One region of the Gordonia iterans genome, then DNA from elsewhere that is predicted to be linked to it. Evidence: riboswitches for the same ligand, from Rfam matches in the RefSeq annotation. Region 1 holds a riboswitch; the other holds the start of a gene.
What was found. Region 1 has a riboswitch for S-adenosylmethionine ahead of C6V83_RS06850 (bifunctional o-acetylhomoserine/o-acetylserine sulfhydrylase). Riboswitches for the same ligand answer to the same signal wherever they lie in the genome.
Positions count from the first base shown of each region.

Region 2: linked by a shared signal. The riboswitch ahead of C6V83_RS03640 (aminotransferase class V-fold PLP-dependent enzyme) and the one ahead of C6V83_RS06850 (bifunctional o-acetylhomoserine/o-acetylserine sulfhydrylase) in region 1 are both predicted to bind S-adenosylmethionine.

Region 1 is NZ_CP027433.1:1,455,442-1,462,919, reverse strand. Features, by position in the region: gene C6V83_RS06870 (exodeoxyribonuclease III) at 1-186, opposite strand, end outside; gene C6V83_RS06865 (MFS transporter) at 323-1,636, opposite strand; gene C6V83_RS06860 (PE-PPE domain-containing protein) at 1,693-2,883, opposite strand; gene C6V83_RS06855 (cutinase family protein) at 3,141-4,778, opposite strand; SAM riboswitch class IV at 4,998-5,126, shown strand; gene C6V83_RS06850 (bifunctional o-acetylhomoserine/o-acetylserine sulfhydrylase) at 5,192-6,499, shown strand; gene metX (homoserine O-acetyltransferase MetX) at 6,570-7,478, shown strand, end outside.
Region 2 is NZ_CP027433.1:794,208-801,685, reverse strand. Features, by position in the region: gene C6V83_RS03640 (aminotransferase class V-fold PLP-dependent enzyme) at 37-1,311, opposite strand; SAM riboswitch class IV at 1,328-1,442, opposite strand; gene C6V83_RS03635 (isochorismate synthase) at 1,532-2,605, shown strand; gene C6V83_RS03630 (O-succinylhomoserine sulfhydrylase) at 2,892-4,091, opposite strand; gene C6V83_RS03625 (rhodanese-like domain-containing protein) at 4,103-4,516, opposite strand; gene C6V83_RS03620 (Rv0361 family membrane protein) at 4,513-5,046, opposite strand; gene C6V83_RS03615 (FAD-dependent oxidoreductase) at 5,261-6,643, shown strand; gene C6V83_RS03610 (hypothetical protein) at 6,804-7,349, opposite strand.

The DNA of each region.
Region 1 (7,478 bases):
GGCGTCGAGCACCGGAGCCAGGGCGGTCCGGGCGACCTTCTCGGTGGCCCTGATCTCCTGCAGCAGCACCACGTCCGGGCTCGTCTCGGCGAGCCACGGCAGCATGCCGGGATTGTTCGCGTTGCGTTGCTTCACCGCGGCACGGATGCCGTTGACGTTGACGGACGTGATCTTCAAATCGGGCACGGTGACCACGGTAGCGACGGGTGCCGACACGACGGCCGCGGGGCCCGCGCCGTACGGTCACCCGTTCTAGTGGCACAGGCCGCCGAACTGGACTGACGCACACCACGACCCGGTCCGACGTGACCGTGCTTCGCGGCTACCCCGAGCGCGCACCGGCGGCCACGGGCTCGTCGGCCGCCGCCAGGTCGACGGTCTGTTCCCGGCGGCCGCCGGTGTCGATTCCCCGGCGTCGGCCGTGCACGACGGCCGCCGCGAACATCGCGACACCGGCCAGCGCGAGCACCGCGCCCACCGCCGAGGGCGCCCGGTAGCCGAAGCCCCCGGCGATCACCAGGCCGCCCAGCCAGGCCCCGAGAGCGTTGGCGATGTTCAGCGCCGAGTGATTCATCGCCGCGGCGACCGTCTGCCCGTCCCGAGCGACGTCCATCAGCCGCGTCTGCAGGGCCGGGATCGCCATGCTGCCGGTCGCGCCGACGACGAACGCGAACGGCACCGCCAGCCAGCCGACGCCCAGGATCAGGGCGAACGCGCCCAGCGCCACGCCGACCGACGACAACCCGGCGAACACTCCCAGGTCGACGTTGCGGTCCGCCAGCCGCCCGCCGGCGAGGTTGCCGGCCACCATGCCGAGGCCGAACAGCATGAGCGCCACCGGGACGATCGCCTCGCTCACGCCGCCGACCGAGGTCAGCGCGGTGTTCAGGTAGCTGTAGAAGGCGAAGAGGCCGCCGAAGCCGATCATGCCGACCGCCAGCGTCAGCAACACCTGGGAGTTCCTGAGGGCGCCGAGCTCCGAACGCATGTCGCTGGTCGGCATGTCCCGCAGATCGGGCACCACCCGGATGAGCGCGAGCACGGTCACCGCTCCGATCACGACGACCAGGGCCAGCGCCGACCGCCAGCCCAGAGCCTGCCCGATCCAGGTGGCGGCGGGCACGCCGAGCACGTTCGCCACCGAAAGACCGAGCATCACGTGACCGACCGCCTGGGCCCGTCTGCCGGGCGCGGCCAAGTGCGCCGCGACCAGCGCCGCGACGCCGAAGTACGCGCCGTGGGGCAGTCCGGCGACGAAGCGAGCGGCCAGCAGGGTGGTGTAGTCGGGCGCGACGACGCTCAGGCCGTTGCCGAGCGTGAACGCGGCCATCAGCCAGATCAGGAGACGCCGCCGCGGAACCCGCGCGGCGAGCGCGGTGATCAGCGGGGCGCCGACCACCACGCCAAGCGCGTACGCCGAGATCAGGTTGCCCGCGGTGGGCTCGCTGACCTCGAGCGACGAGGCGATGTTCGGCAGCAGGCCCATCGCGACGAACTCGGTGGTGCCGATCCCGAACCCGCCCAGCGCCAGCGCCAGGATCACCCAGCCGGTGCGCGCCGACCGCGCGGCGGCGGGCGCCGCAGCGAGTCGGTCGGCGGGTTCGGGGGCGCCGGAGCGCGTCGTGAGTTCGTCCACTCAGGGCTCAACGTGTCGCGCTCGCACAATGATTCCGGGATTCGTCATGACGCCCCTCACAGTGCCGCCGGCCCGATCTCGGCCGGAGCCGCGCGCCGTCCCGATTCCAGAGCGGCAGCGGCCGCGACCACGAGCTCGCGGACCGGCGGGGCCACGACGACGTCGACGCTCAGCCCGACTGTCAGCAGGGCAGGCTCGGTGTCACCCGGCGGCGGCACCGGATCGAGCACCGACACCGACGGGGTCACGGTGATCTCCAGACCGGCGACCGGCGCCACCGGAACCTGCGTGCCGGGAACCTGAACGTCCGGAAGCGGAACGCCGGGCGACGTGGCGCGGTGCACGGACTCCAGCGCCGGTTCGACGACCCGCGGCAGTCCCGGCAGTCCGGCGGCCGCGAGCCTCGGATCGAGGTGCTCGTGCGCGGCGCTCACCGTGGCCGGCGGCGCAGCCACGACGCAGTCCGACGTGTGACCGACCGTGTCGGGCGTGCACTCCCACGACCGATCGTCGTGCACCGGCTTGTGCATGCGGGCCGGGTAATACCCGTGCTTGGTGAAGTACCCGACGACTCCGTCGAGCGCACTCACCGGACGGCGGACCGGCGACGGGAGATCGCAGATCGGATCGCCCTCCAGGCAGTACTGGGTCACCGGAACCCGCCCGAAGCCGCCCGGCCGCGGGCCGGACATGGTCAGTCCGGGAATCAGGCCGATGAGCACGTTCTCGATGCCGCGCCCGTCGTCGTTTCCGTCCCGGCGCGGGTCGGAGTACAGCTCGCCGGACAGGCCGTCAGCGGATATCCCGCGCCGCGCCTTGCCGGTGCCGGCCTCGGCGAGCACGTCGCCGGCGATGCGTGCCCCTTGCGAGTACCCCGCGACGACGACCGGCTTGCCGGGACAGCGGCGCTGGTATCCGGCGACCGCCTTCTCGGTGGCGGCTTTGCCGATCGCGACGTCCTCGTCGTACGGCGTGGGCCCGAGCGGCCACAGGTGCGTCGGATAGTCGACGTAGGTCACCTGATAGCCCTGCGCGGCGTAGCGCTTGCCGATGCCGGTGACGCCTCCGGTCGGCAACCCCTCCGCGTTGCGCGGCGCGTTGGTCCCGGCCACGATCACGGCCGCCCCGTTCCCGCAGTCGCGCGGAATCGCGGACGCCGGGGGCGCCCCGAATCCCGCGACCACCGTCGCCACCACGCCGGCGACCACCGCGCCGATCCCCGACCCTGTGCTGAATCTTCTCTGCATGGAGAGAAGGAATCCCGCGCCGGGGCGTCCCGCAACCGGAGGACACCGCTTACGGACATCGTTCAAGAGACTGTCACGCGAATGCGTCTCACGCGCTGCCGTTCGTCACATGCCGGTGAACGAGACCGCACACCGGCACCCGCTTTGTGATGTCCGACTCACCGCGGTCCACAGTGGCGAAATCCGCTCTCGCACTACCGTTTCCGGCACCCTCGTCCGACCGCCGCCGACCCCGCCTGCCGACCGCCGCGCGGACGTCAGCCGACGGCGGCCGGTTCCGGCTCGTCCACGGAAGCCGACTCCGTCTCCCGGGCCGGCTCGGCGGTCGGCGCGGAGTCTCCCTCCGGCGCGGTGCCCGGCACGGGATCGTCCGTCTCCGCGTCGTCCGTGACCGGTTCGGTCGTCGGGGCGGAGGGCGCAGGCACGACGACCCCGTCCTCCCCGTCCGGCCGGGCAGGCGCCGCGGGCGCGATCTCCGGGCCGCGACCGCGAGGCTCCGGCGCGGTCGGCACGAGGTCTGCGGGGCCTCCGGAGCGGTGGGCGTCGGCGGCTCCGGCCGTTCCGGCGACCGCGAAGGCCGCGGCGTCGTCTCCCGACGTCGTCGAGCTGCCGATCGGCCCGTCGCGACCGGTGAGCGCGATCGCGCGCCCGGCCCAGTGCTCGGCGAAGTTCACCGGCAGCAGCCCGATCGACACCAGGCTCTTCGCGAAGTCCTCGACGGAAGCGCCCATCTTCTTCAGGTCGAGTGAGGCCAGCCCTTCCAGGAAGCCGGCGAACACGAACAGGTCCGGAAGGTACGCCCCGTAGCCGAGCTGCGGCAGCGGCGGGAACAGGTTCATCACGGGAACGAGGTACGGCTGCAGGTCCGAGAGCGTCGCGTGCGGGAAGATCCGGTTGAGGTTCGGGATCATCCCCCAGAAGTCGACGACCTCGCGCGCCGGCAGCCCGACGAGCTCGCGCACCGTGTCGACCAGGTCTCCGCGCACGCCGGACATCGCCGACGGCGCACCGACGAGGCAGTGATACGAACTCGACGCGTCCTCCGGCGCCGGTCCGCCGATGCAGTCCCACTGGTTGCCGTTGGTGACCGGCGCCCACATCCGCCACGGGTAGTACCCGTGCTTGGTGAAGTAGCCGACGAAGCCGTCGATCACCCCGAACGGATCGTGCAGCAGGTCGGGCAGATCGCAGATCGGGTCGCCCTTGTAGCAGTACGAGATCACCGGGATGTCGCCGAAGCCGCCCTCGCGCGGTCCCGTCATCGTCAGTCCCGGAATCACGCCGACCAGCGCCAGTTCGATGCCGCGGCCAGCCATCGATCCCTCCTGACGCGGATCGGAGTAGAGCTCGCCCCGCACCTTCTCCTTGGACAGCTTGTGCGAGCCCGGGTGGCCGTCGACGGTGAACTCCTCGTCGTCGAGCCTGCCGTTGGCGAGGTCGGAGAGCACGTCGCCGGCCACCCGGGCACCCTGCGAGTACCCGACCACCACGACTTCCTTCTCCGGACAGTTCGTCTGGTACTCCGCGATCGCCTGCTTGGTCGCGGCCGTTCCGAGCGCGACGTCGGCGTTGTAGCCGACGGTGCCGAGCGGCCACAGCGTCGTCGGGTACTCCGGCTTGATCACCTTGTACTCGTTCGCTCCGTGATACGGGCTGTTCGGGTTGGCGGTGCCGTTCGGGTGCTTACCGGTGTAGCGCTGCTCGACGCCGATCTGCGACGCCGCGCCGTCGTCGTTGGTGCCTGCCACGATCACGACGGCGCCGGCCTTGCAGTCGTAGTCCGGTCCGCCGGCGGACGCGACCCCCACCCCGCCGGGGAGGCCGAGCGCGCCGACCACGGCGATCGCGGAGACGAGAACGACGGCGCGGACGACACGTGCACGCGAGAACTTCATGGCGGCGATCCCCCTGGGCTGCTGCCGGGGATCCCCACGAGCCCCGAGCCCGACCATTGTGAGACGCCTGTCACACTGGGAGTAAGTCCCAGAATGAGGGACACGGGTGTTGTCCGAATCGCACGCAGTAGCACACCGGAGCCGGCTCGAAAGGGGTTTAGCGCACGGCGAGAAGAGTGTTTCCAGCACCGACACACCGGTGCGATATCCTCAAGGACAGGTCATGAGTGTCAGCGCCAAGCCCCGGCTCGCTGAACGGCAACCCTCCAACCGCGGTGGGGTGCTCCGGGTGATGACCTGGTCTTTACCGCACTGAACAAGCGCGAACAGTATCGACAAGCGCGGGTCCGAAGGTCGGACCCAGACCGGGCCGAGCGGCCCGGCCGACCGAGAAGAAAGAGATCGCCTCATCCATGTCTGACGCCACCGACAACGACTGGAGTTTCGAGACCCTGCAGGTGCACGCCGGCCAAGTGGTCGGCGACACCAAGTCCCGAGCCCTCCCGATCTACCAGACCACGTCGTATGTCTTCGACGACACCGACCACGCGGCGAACCTGTTCGCGCTGGCCGAGCCCGGCAACATCTACACCCGGATCATGAATCCGACGCAGGACACCGTGGAGAATCGCCTCGCCGCCCTCGGCGGGGGCGTCGCGGCGCTGCTGGTCTCCTCCGGCCAGGCCGCCACCACCTACGCGATCCAGAACATCGTCGAGGCCGGCGGCCACGTGGTGTCCAGCCCCCGCCTCTACGGCGGCACCTACAACCTCTTCCACTACACGCTGCCGAAGTTCGGCATCGAGGTGTCCTTCGTCGACGACCCCGACGACCTCGAGTCGTGGAAAGCGGCCATCCGCCCGAACACACGCGCGCTCTTCGGCGAGACCATCGCCAACCCGCACAACCAGATCCTGGACATCGAAGGCGTCGCCGGCGTCGCCCACGATGCCGGGCTCCCGCTGATCGTCGACAACACCGTCGCCACCCCGTACCTGCTGAACCCGATCGCCCACGGCGCCGACGTCGTCGTGCACTCGGCCACCAAGTACATCGGCGGCCACGGCACCGCGATCGGCGGTGTGATCATCGACGGCGGCAACTTCGACTGGCGCGTCCAGCGCGACGGCGAGGACCTGTTCCCCGGCTTCACCACCCCGGACCCCAGTTACGGCGGCGTGGTGATCGCCGACCTCGGCGCCCCCGCCTACGCTCTCAAGGCCCGGATCCAGCTGCTGCGCGACACCGGCTCGGCGATCTCGCCGTTCAACGCCTTCCTGCTGGCACAGGGCATCGAGACCCTGAGCCTGCGGGTGGAGCGGCACGTCGCGAATGCGCAGAAGGTCGCCGAGTTCCTGGAGGCGCACCCCCAGGTCGAATCCGTCTCGTACGCCGGCCTGAAGTCCTCGCCGTACTACGAGATCGGCCAGAAGCTGCTGCCGAAGGGACAGGGCGCCGTGATCGGCTTCGAGATCGCGGGCGGTGTCGAGGCCGGCAAGAAGTTCGTCAATGCGCTCGAGCTGCACAGCCACGTGGCGAACATCGGCGACGTCCGGTCGCTGGTGATCCACCCGGCGTCGACCACCCACAGCCAGCTCTCCCCCGAGGAGCAGCTCGCGTCCGGGGTCACTCCCGGACTGGTGCGCCTGGCCGTCGGTATCGAGAACATCGACGACATCCTGGCCGACCTGGACAAGGGCTTCGCCGCGGCGAAGGCCTGAGGCGCACCGAAGAAGCCCGGGATACGACGATGACTCACCTGTCGGACGGCACGGAGGACGGAGTGCTCACGTGTCAGTGAGCTGCGACGCGACCGCGACGCTCAGCGGCGCCGACTGGACCTCCGGTCCGGACGGCGTCTCCGTCGCCGTGCCGATCGGTGATCTGGAGCTGGATTCGGGGCGGCGGCTCGAGGACGTGACGGTCAATTTTCAGCGTTGGGGCACTCCCGACGCCGACCGGAGCAACATCGTCCTCGCGCTGCACGCCCTGACCGGCAACTCGCACGTCACCGGGCCGCCCGACGAACGGTTCTCGATGGGCGGATGGTGGGACGGCCTGATCGGGCCCGGCTGCGCCGTCGACACCGGCGAGTGGTGCGTCGTGGCCCCGAACGCGATCGGCGGCTGCTACGGATCCACCGGACCCGGCACCCTCGCTCCGGACGGACGGGCCTGGGGCAGCCGGTTCCCCCGGCTCACCGTGCGCGATCTGGTCGAGTCGGAGCGTCGTGCCTTCGCCTCCCTCGGGGTGACCCGCTTCGCCGCGGTGGCCGGCGGGTCGATGGGCGGTGCACGGGCGCTGGAGTGGCTGGTCACGCACCCGGACAAGGTCGACGCCGGGCTGGTGCTGGCCGTCGGCGCACGAGCGTCCGCCGATCAGATCGGCACGCAGTCCACCCAGATCGCCGCCATCACCTCCGACGCCGACTGGCAGGACGGCGACTACTACGGCACCGGGCGCGCCCCGACTGCGGGCATGGGCGTCGCTCGCCGCATCGCGCATCTCAGCTACCGGTACGACCGCGAGCTCGACGACCGCTTCGAGAATCTCCCGCAGGGCGAGGAGAACCCGCTGGTCGACGGCCGCTACTCCGTCCAGAGCTACCTCGACTATCAGGCGAAGAAGCTCGCTCATCGGTTCGACCCGGGCAGCTACGTCGCCCTGACCCACGTGCTCAACAGCCACGACGTCGGACGC
Region 2 (7,478 bases), 660 kb from region 1:
CGCTAGGGCTCGGCCGGTGTCGAAACGCCGCCAGGCTCAGCCGACCAGCTCCGACAGCGCCGCGATCAGGCGGTCGACGTCGTCGGAACTCGTGCCGAGGCCGAAGCTCGCCCGCACCGCACCGTCCGGGTAACCGAGGCGCCGGACCAGCGGATGAGCGCAGAACTTGCCGTCGCGCACGCCGATGCCGTGGCGCTCGCTCAGGTACTCGGCTACCTCACGGGCGGTGCGGCCCGCGACGGCGAATCCGGCGATGCCGACGCGATCGGCGACGTCGTCGAAGATGCGCAGCGGTGTGACGCCGTCGAGCTTCGCCAGGCCCGCATCCAGCCGGGTCAGCAGGTCCCGCTCGTGATAGCCGATCAGCTCGTAGCCCAGGTTGCCGATGGCGTCGGCGGCCGCGGCGATCGCGACCGCCCCCAGCACATTCGGACTGCCGGCCTCGTGGCGAGCGGCGCCGGTGTGCCAGGTGGTCTCGGTCAGGTCGACGTTGTGCGTGGCTCCGCCGCCGGCGAGGTACGGCTCGGCGGCGTCGAGCCAGTCGCTGCGGCCGACCAGCACGCCCGCGCCGAACGGCGCATAGACCTTGTGCCCGGAGAACACCACGTAGTCGACGCCGTGACTGGCCAGCGCGACCGGACGGTGGGCGACCAGTTGCGCGGCGTCGATCAGGATCCGGGCGCCGTGCCGGTGTGCCAGCGCGGTGAGCGTACGGATCGGCAGCACCTCGCCGGTCACGTTCGATGCCCCGGTGATCGCCAGCAGCGCAGCAGGTTTCGCAGTCAGTTCGGCCTCGAGGGCCTGCAGCGTCTCGGTGAACGTCGGCTGTGCGACGACGACCCGCGCCCGCCCGGTGCGCTGCCACGGGAGCAGATTCGCATGGTGCTCGATGTCGAGCACCACCACGTCGCCCCCGGCGGGCAGGATGTGCGCGGCCAGATTGAGCGAGTCGGTGGTGTTCCGGGTGAACACGACGGTGTCGTCGGCGCGACCGCCCACGAACTCGCGGACGCGCTCGCGGGCCTGCTCGTAGCGGGCCGTCGTGATCTGGGACAGCTGTCCGGCACCGCGGTGGACACTCGCGTACTGGCCGAGCGCCGCGGTGAAGGCCTCGGCCACCTCGGTCAGCGCCGGCGCGCTCGCGGCGTAGTCGAAGTTGGCGTACCGGACCTCGCCTCCGCCCGAGACCGGCACGGTCTGCGATCCCCCGACGACCGGGGCCAGGGAGGTGACCCCCGGGCAGCGGCCGTCGTCGAGTACGGGCGTTCCGAGATCGGTGGTGGTGACAGGGGTGTCCAAGACAGCGGTCATGGCGATGCTCCTCGAGAATTCGCGCTTGCCGCGGGCCGGTCGGCCGGCGGCCAGGTCGTCACCCGGAGCACCCCGCCGCGAAGGAGGGTTGCCGACCAGCTAGCCGGGGCTTGTCGCTGGCACTCGTGACCTGCCGACGAATATGCCCGATCGCCCGCCCCGGCGCGAGCGATAAAATCACGCCGGGTTTAACCGTCGGGCCTCAGATACCATCGCCTCCATGAGGGTGACCGGAGAGACTAGTTTCCTGCTCTCCCGGCCGTCGACCACGGTGCGCGGCACCGGTGTCGCCGCCCGGTATCGGTCGGTCGCCGCGGCACGCGAAGGACTCGGGGCGGGTGCCCCCGTCGTCGCCGGACTGCTCGCCTTCGACACCGCAGCCCCTGCCGCGCTGCTCGCTCCGCAGCACTGGTCCCTCACCGACCAGACCGTCCCGGGTCGGGATCCGGCACCGACCGAACCGCTGACCTGCACCGTCACCCCTTCCGGCACGCATCGGGAGCGGGTCGCCCGGGCCCTGCGGCTGATCGCCGACGGCGACCTCGAGAAGGTGGTTCTGGCCCGCACCATGGAGCTGACCTTCGGCGAGCCCGTCGACGCCGATCGGCTCGCCGCACGGTTCGCGTACGGAGCCGGGACGGCCGCGGTGTTCGCGGCGCCGGCACCGGACGACCGTTGGCTGATCGGGGCGAGCCCGGAGCTGCTGGTGCGACGCAGCGGCCGCATCGTCACCTGCCATCCGTTCGCGGGATCGGCTCCGCGGCACCGGGATCCCGTCGCCGATCGGGCGGCCTCGCAGGGGCTGCTCGATTCGGCGAAGGACCTAACCGAGCACGCGTTCGTGGTCGACGACCTGCGCGCCGGCCTGACGCCGCTGTGCACCGAGCTCGACGTGCCCGGGCGGCCCGCCCTCACTTCCACCGGCGAGATGTGGCATCTGGCGACCCCGATCCGCGGGGTGCTCGCGGACGAGTCGATCACCGCTCTGGACCTGGCGACACTGCTTTCGCCGACACCCGCCGTCTGCGGGACGCCACGGAATGCGGCGGCCGCGGCGATCACCGCGATCGAGGGCCCCCGGGAGTTCTACGGCGGCGCGGTGGGCTGGTGCGACGCTCGCGGCGACGGCGAGTGGCTGGTCGCCATCCGCTGCCTGGAACTGCAGGCCGATCGCCGTTCGGTACGCACCTGGGCGGGCGGCGGCATCGTTGCCGGCTCTGATCCCGACGCCGAAGTGGCCGAGACCGACGCCAAGTTCCGGACTGTGCTCCGCGCCCTCGGGATCGGCGACTGACGGCGTCGGATGGTGGTTTCGACACGCCTCGTCGCCTCGCTCCTCACCGGCTCAACCGGCGAAACAGTCGAAGCCGGGCCAACACAGCTCGGCCAGCGAAACAGTCGAAGCCGGGCCAGCGAGGCGGTCCCCGCGAAGCCGCTCCCGCGAAGTCGTGTCCCTACTGTGACGTAGATCGGCGAGGCTCCGATCCCGGTCCGACATCGCAGCAGGTCGGAGCCGTTCGAGCACGTTGCGGCGGGAGAACCCCGAAATCCTACGCCACAGTACGGTCACCCGAGGACGGTCAGCCGAGCGCCTGATCGAGGTCGCGGATCAGGTCGTCGGTGTTCTCCAGGCCGACCGAGAGCCGCACCATCGAATCGGTGAGCCCGATCGCGGCCCGCCCGTCCGGGCCCATCGCGCGGTGGGTGGTGGTGGCCGGGTGGGTGATCAGGCTCTTGGCGTCGCCCAGGTTGTTGGAGATGTCGACCACCTGCAGAGCGTTGAGCACCTCGAACGCGCGCTGCTTCCCGGCGAGGCCGGGTTGTTCCCCGAGTTCGAAGGTGACCACCGTGCCGCCGCCGGACATCTGCGCGCGCGCCAGCTCGTACTGCGGGTGGGAGGGCAGGAACGGGTACAGCGTGCGCGCCACCCGCGGGTCGGCGTCGAGGAACTGGGCGATCTTCAGGGCACTCGCCACCGACTGATCCAGGCGCAGCTTCAGCGTCTCCAGGCCCTTGAGCATCACCCAGGCGTTGAACGGACTCAGTGCCGGTCCCGTGTGCCGCATCAGCTCGCGGACCGGACCGGAGATGTACTCCTGCGTGCCCATCACGGCACCGCCCATCACCCGGCCCTGCCCGTCGATGTGTTTGGTACCCGAGTACACGACCACGTCTGCGCCCAGATCCAGCCCTCGTTGCAGCAGCGGGGTCGCGAAGACGTTGTCGAGTACCACCTGCGCGCCGGCGGCGTGCGCCAGATCGGCGACCGCGCGCACGTCGACGAGCGTCTGCATCGGGTTGGACGGCGTCTCGAAGAACACCGCGGTGGTCGGCACCGAGAGGGCCTGCTCCCACTGCGACAGGTCTTCGCCGTCGACGAACACCACCTCGACGCCCCACGACGGAAGGATCTCGTTGCAGATCACGAAGCACGACCCGAACAGACTGCGGGCCGCGACCAGCCGGCTCCCGCTCTTGCACAGCGCGCCGAGCGCCACGAACACCGCGGCCATGCCGCTGGCCGTGGCGAAGGCCGCCTCGGTGCCCTCGATCCGCCGCAGCCGCTCGGTGAACATCTCCACCGTCGGGTTGCCGTAGCGGGTGTAGACGAAGCGCTCGTCCTCGCCGGTGAACGCACGCTCGGCGGCCTCAGCCGAGTCGTAGACGTATCCGCTGTTCAGGTACAGCGCCTCGGAGGTCTCGAAGAATCCGGACCGCAGCAGACCGCCACGGACCGCGACGGTCTCCGGCGACACCCATTCGGGCAGGTCACGGCTCATGAGTGCTCCTTCTACGCTTGCCTCCACGGCAGACCCTCAGCGCGCCAGCCGGTGGATCCGCGGTGGCCCTGGGCGTCGAGCCCGCCTTCGAATCCGTCAAGAATGTTGTACGCCTTCGCGATGCCCGCCGCCGTGGCGGCCTCCGCCGCGGCGATCGAACGCTGACCCGAGCGGCACAGGAAGAGGACCTGCGCCTCGTCGTCGATTCCAGCTGCCCGCAGCTGGGGCACGAACGTCGGGTTCACGTCCCCACCGGGGAAGCTCAGCCACTCGACGTAGATCGTGCGCTTGCCCAACGACGACACCTCGGGCACGCCGACGAAGTTCCACTCGGCGCTGGTCCGGCAGTCGACCAGGACGGCATCGGGATCCTCGCTCAAGACCGCCCAGGCCTCCCGCGGGGTCAGGTCTCCGGCGTAGCTCACGGGTTGCACACCTTCCACTCGTCGCCCTGCTTGACCACCGTCAGTTCGGTGGACTCCTTGCGGTCCTCGGTGTCCTCCCGATGCCAGTGCACGACGACCCGAGCGGTGTCGCCCTGCACCTCCACGTCCATGTTCGGAATCACGATCGGTCCGTGCTCGTCGCGCGCGGCCCGATTCTCGTCGGTGAACTCCGCCTGCGACGGGAAGCCCGCGGTCTGCTGCTCACGCTCGCAGAACGAAGTGCGGTACTGGTCGTAGTTCAGCGAGTTGCGTGCGGTGAACGCATCGTTGACGACGTGCTGGACCTGCGCCGAGTCGCTGAGGCGGTCCTCCGGCGGGTTGACCAGGGCGATCAACAGCACGACGGCGACCAGCACGGCCACCACGCCCGCCGCGATCAGAAACGGCCACCTGCTGCCACCGGGATCGTCGTCGCCGAATTCCTCCGCGAACTTCTCCGGGTAGCCGTCCGGGTCGCGCTTCGGGTACTCGGGGTCGTCCGGGTAGTCCGCACGCTGCTGATCACTCATGATGCGCCATCCTATCGACCTCGCCGCCGACTCCACGCCTGCGGTCGCGGGACGTGCATCGTCGTACCTGCCAGATCCGCACGACCGAGTCAAGAGTTTTCCGCAGAACCGCCGTGAGTGAGGGGAGCCTCAGTTGGCGATTTTGGGCCGCGGCTCACCAGCGCATACCTTGGATGACGAAACACGCAAAATCCAGCTGAGGAAGCGACTTCCAATGAGTGAGAACAGCCGCCCGCTGCGCGTAGCGATCATCGGCGCGGGTCCCGCCGGGATCTACTGCGCCGACGCCCTGATGAAGTCGGAGACCGCTGCCGAACGCGGCGTGAGCATCGACCTGTACGAGCGCATGCCCGCGCCGTTCGGACTGATCCGTTACGGCGTCGCCCCCGATCACCCGCGAATCAAGGGCATCATCACCGCCCTGCACAAGGTCCTCGACAAGCCGCAGGTCCGGCTGCTCGGCAACATCGACTACGGCACCGACATCACGCTGGCCGACCTGAAGAAGCACTACGACGCCGTGGTCTTCTCCACCGGCGCCACCGACGACCGCGCCCTGCAGATCCCGGGAGTCGACCTGGACGGCAGCTACGGCGCCGCCGAGTTCGTCGCGTGGTACGACGGCCACCCGGACTTCCCCCGCGAGTGGCCGCTGGAAGCCGAGAAGGTCGCCGTGATCGGCGTCGGCAACGTCGCCCTCGACGTGGCCCGCGTGCTCGCCAAGACCGGCGACGAGCTGCTGCCGACGGAGATCCCGGACAACGTCTACCAGGGGCTCAAGGCCAATAAGGCCGTCGAGGTGCACGTCTTCGGCCGCCGCGGCCCGGCCCAGGCCAAGTTCACCCCGCTCGAGCTCAAGGAGCTCGACCACTCCCCGAACATCGAGGTGGTGGTGAACCCCGAGGACATCGAGTACGACGAGGGATCGGCCGTCGCCCGCCGCACCTCCAAGATCACCGACCAGGTCGCCACGATCATCGAGAACTACGCCATCCACGAGCCGAAGCAGGGTGCGATCCACAAGCTGTTCCTGCACTTCTTCGAGTCGCCGGTGGAGATCCTCGGCGAGGACGGCAAGGTGGTCGGGCTGCGTACCGAGCGCACCGAGCTCGACGGCACCGGCAACGTGAAGGGCACCGGCCGCACCACCGATTGGGAACTCGGCGCCGTGTATCGCGCCGTCGGCTACCTCTCGGACAACCTGCCGGAGATCCCGTTCGATTCGCAGGCCGGCGTGATCCCGAACGAGGCGGGGCGCGTGTTCGACGAGGGCGCGCACGTCACCGGTCTCTACACCACCGGCTGGATCAAACGCGGTCCGGTCGGCCTCATCGGCCACACCAAGGGCGATGCCAACGAGACGGTCGAATGCCTGGTCGAGGACATGGTCAACGGCGCCCTCAATGCGCCCGCCGACCCCAGCGAAGAGGCGATCATCACGCTGCTCACCGAGCGCAAGATCCCCTACACCACCTGGGACGGCTGGTACCGCCTGGACGAGTACGAGCGCGGCCTGGGCGCTGCCGAGGGCCGCGCGCGCAAGAAGGTGGTCGAGCGCCACGAGATGCTCGCCGCGTCCGAGCCGGACAAGGTTTAGTCGAGCCCCACGACGGCCCGCTTCCCTCGCTTTAGAGGGCGGCGGGCCGTCGTCTTTTCCGGTCTCGACTCCGCTCGACCAGCGAAAGGGGCACCGCTCGACCAGCGCGGGCCGTGCTCGACCAGCGACGGCAGCCACTCGCCGGAGGCCGGAATCGCGCTCAGTCGGCGGCCGCGAAGTGGCGGACGAGGACCGAGGCGTCCGACGGGATCGCCGGGAGCGGCGCGGTGCCGAGATCGATGCCGTAGTTCGGCGCGCTGAAGACGTCGTCCACCTCATTGCCGATCGCATAACCGACCAGTGCATACGGTCCGCAGCCGGGCACGACGTGACCGACGATCACTCGCTGTCCCGGACCCAGTGTCCCGCCCGGGCCGGTTCCGGTGGCCGAGACCACGGGAAGACCGTTGACGTACACGTTCGGGGTGTCCGGCGCGACGTTCGGCTTCCGGATGTACGGCACCCGGATCTCCGGCCCGCCCACCGATCCGACTCGGACGCCGGTGATCTTGGTGCCGCCGACGTTCATCACGGCCACCATCCGGTAGGTCTTGCCGCGGTCGCAGATGGCCATCGCCTCGACGGCCAGATCGCCGGGCCGCGCCGCCGCGGCCTGACCGGCTCCGGCCAGCACCGCCAGCACCGCCAGACCGACCGCCAGCGCCACCGCGCGCACGGTCCCGGACCGCGTCTTTCTCGTCTTCATTTCCCCGGCTCTTCCGCTCGCTGCCCAACCCCCGCGTACATCCCCCTGGGAGTCCGAGAACCCCCTGGGAGTCCATTGTGCTCGGGTTCGCGGGCCTGCGGCCGCTTTCCGCTCACGTCGGCGATTCCA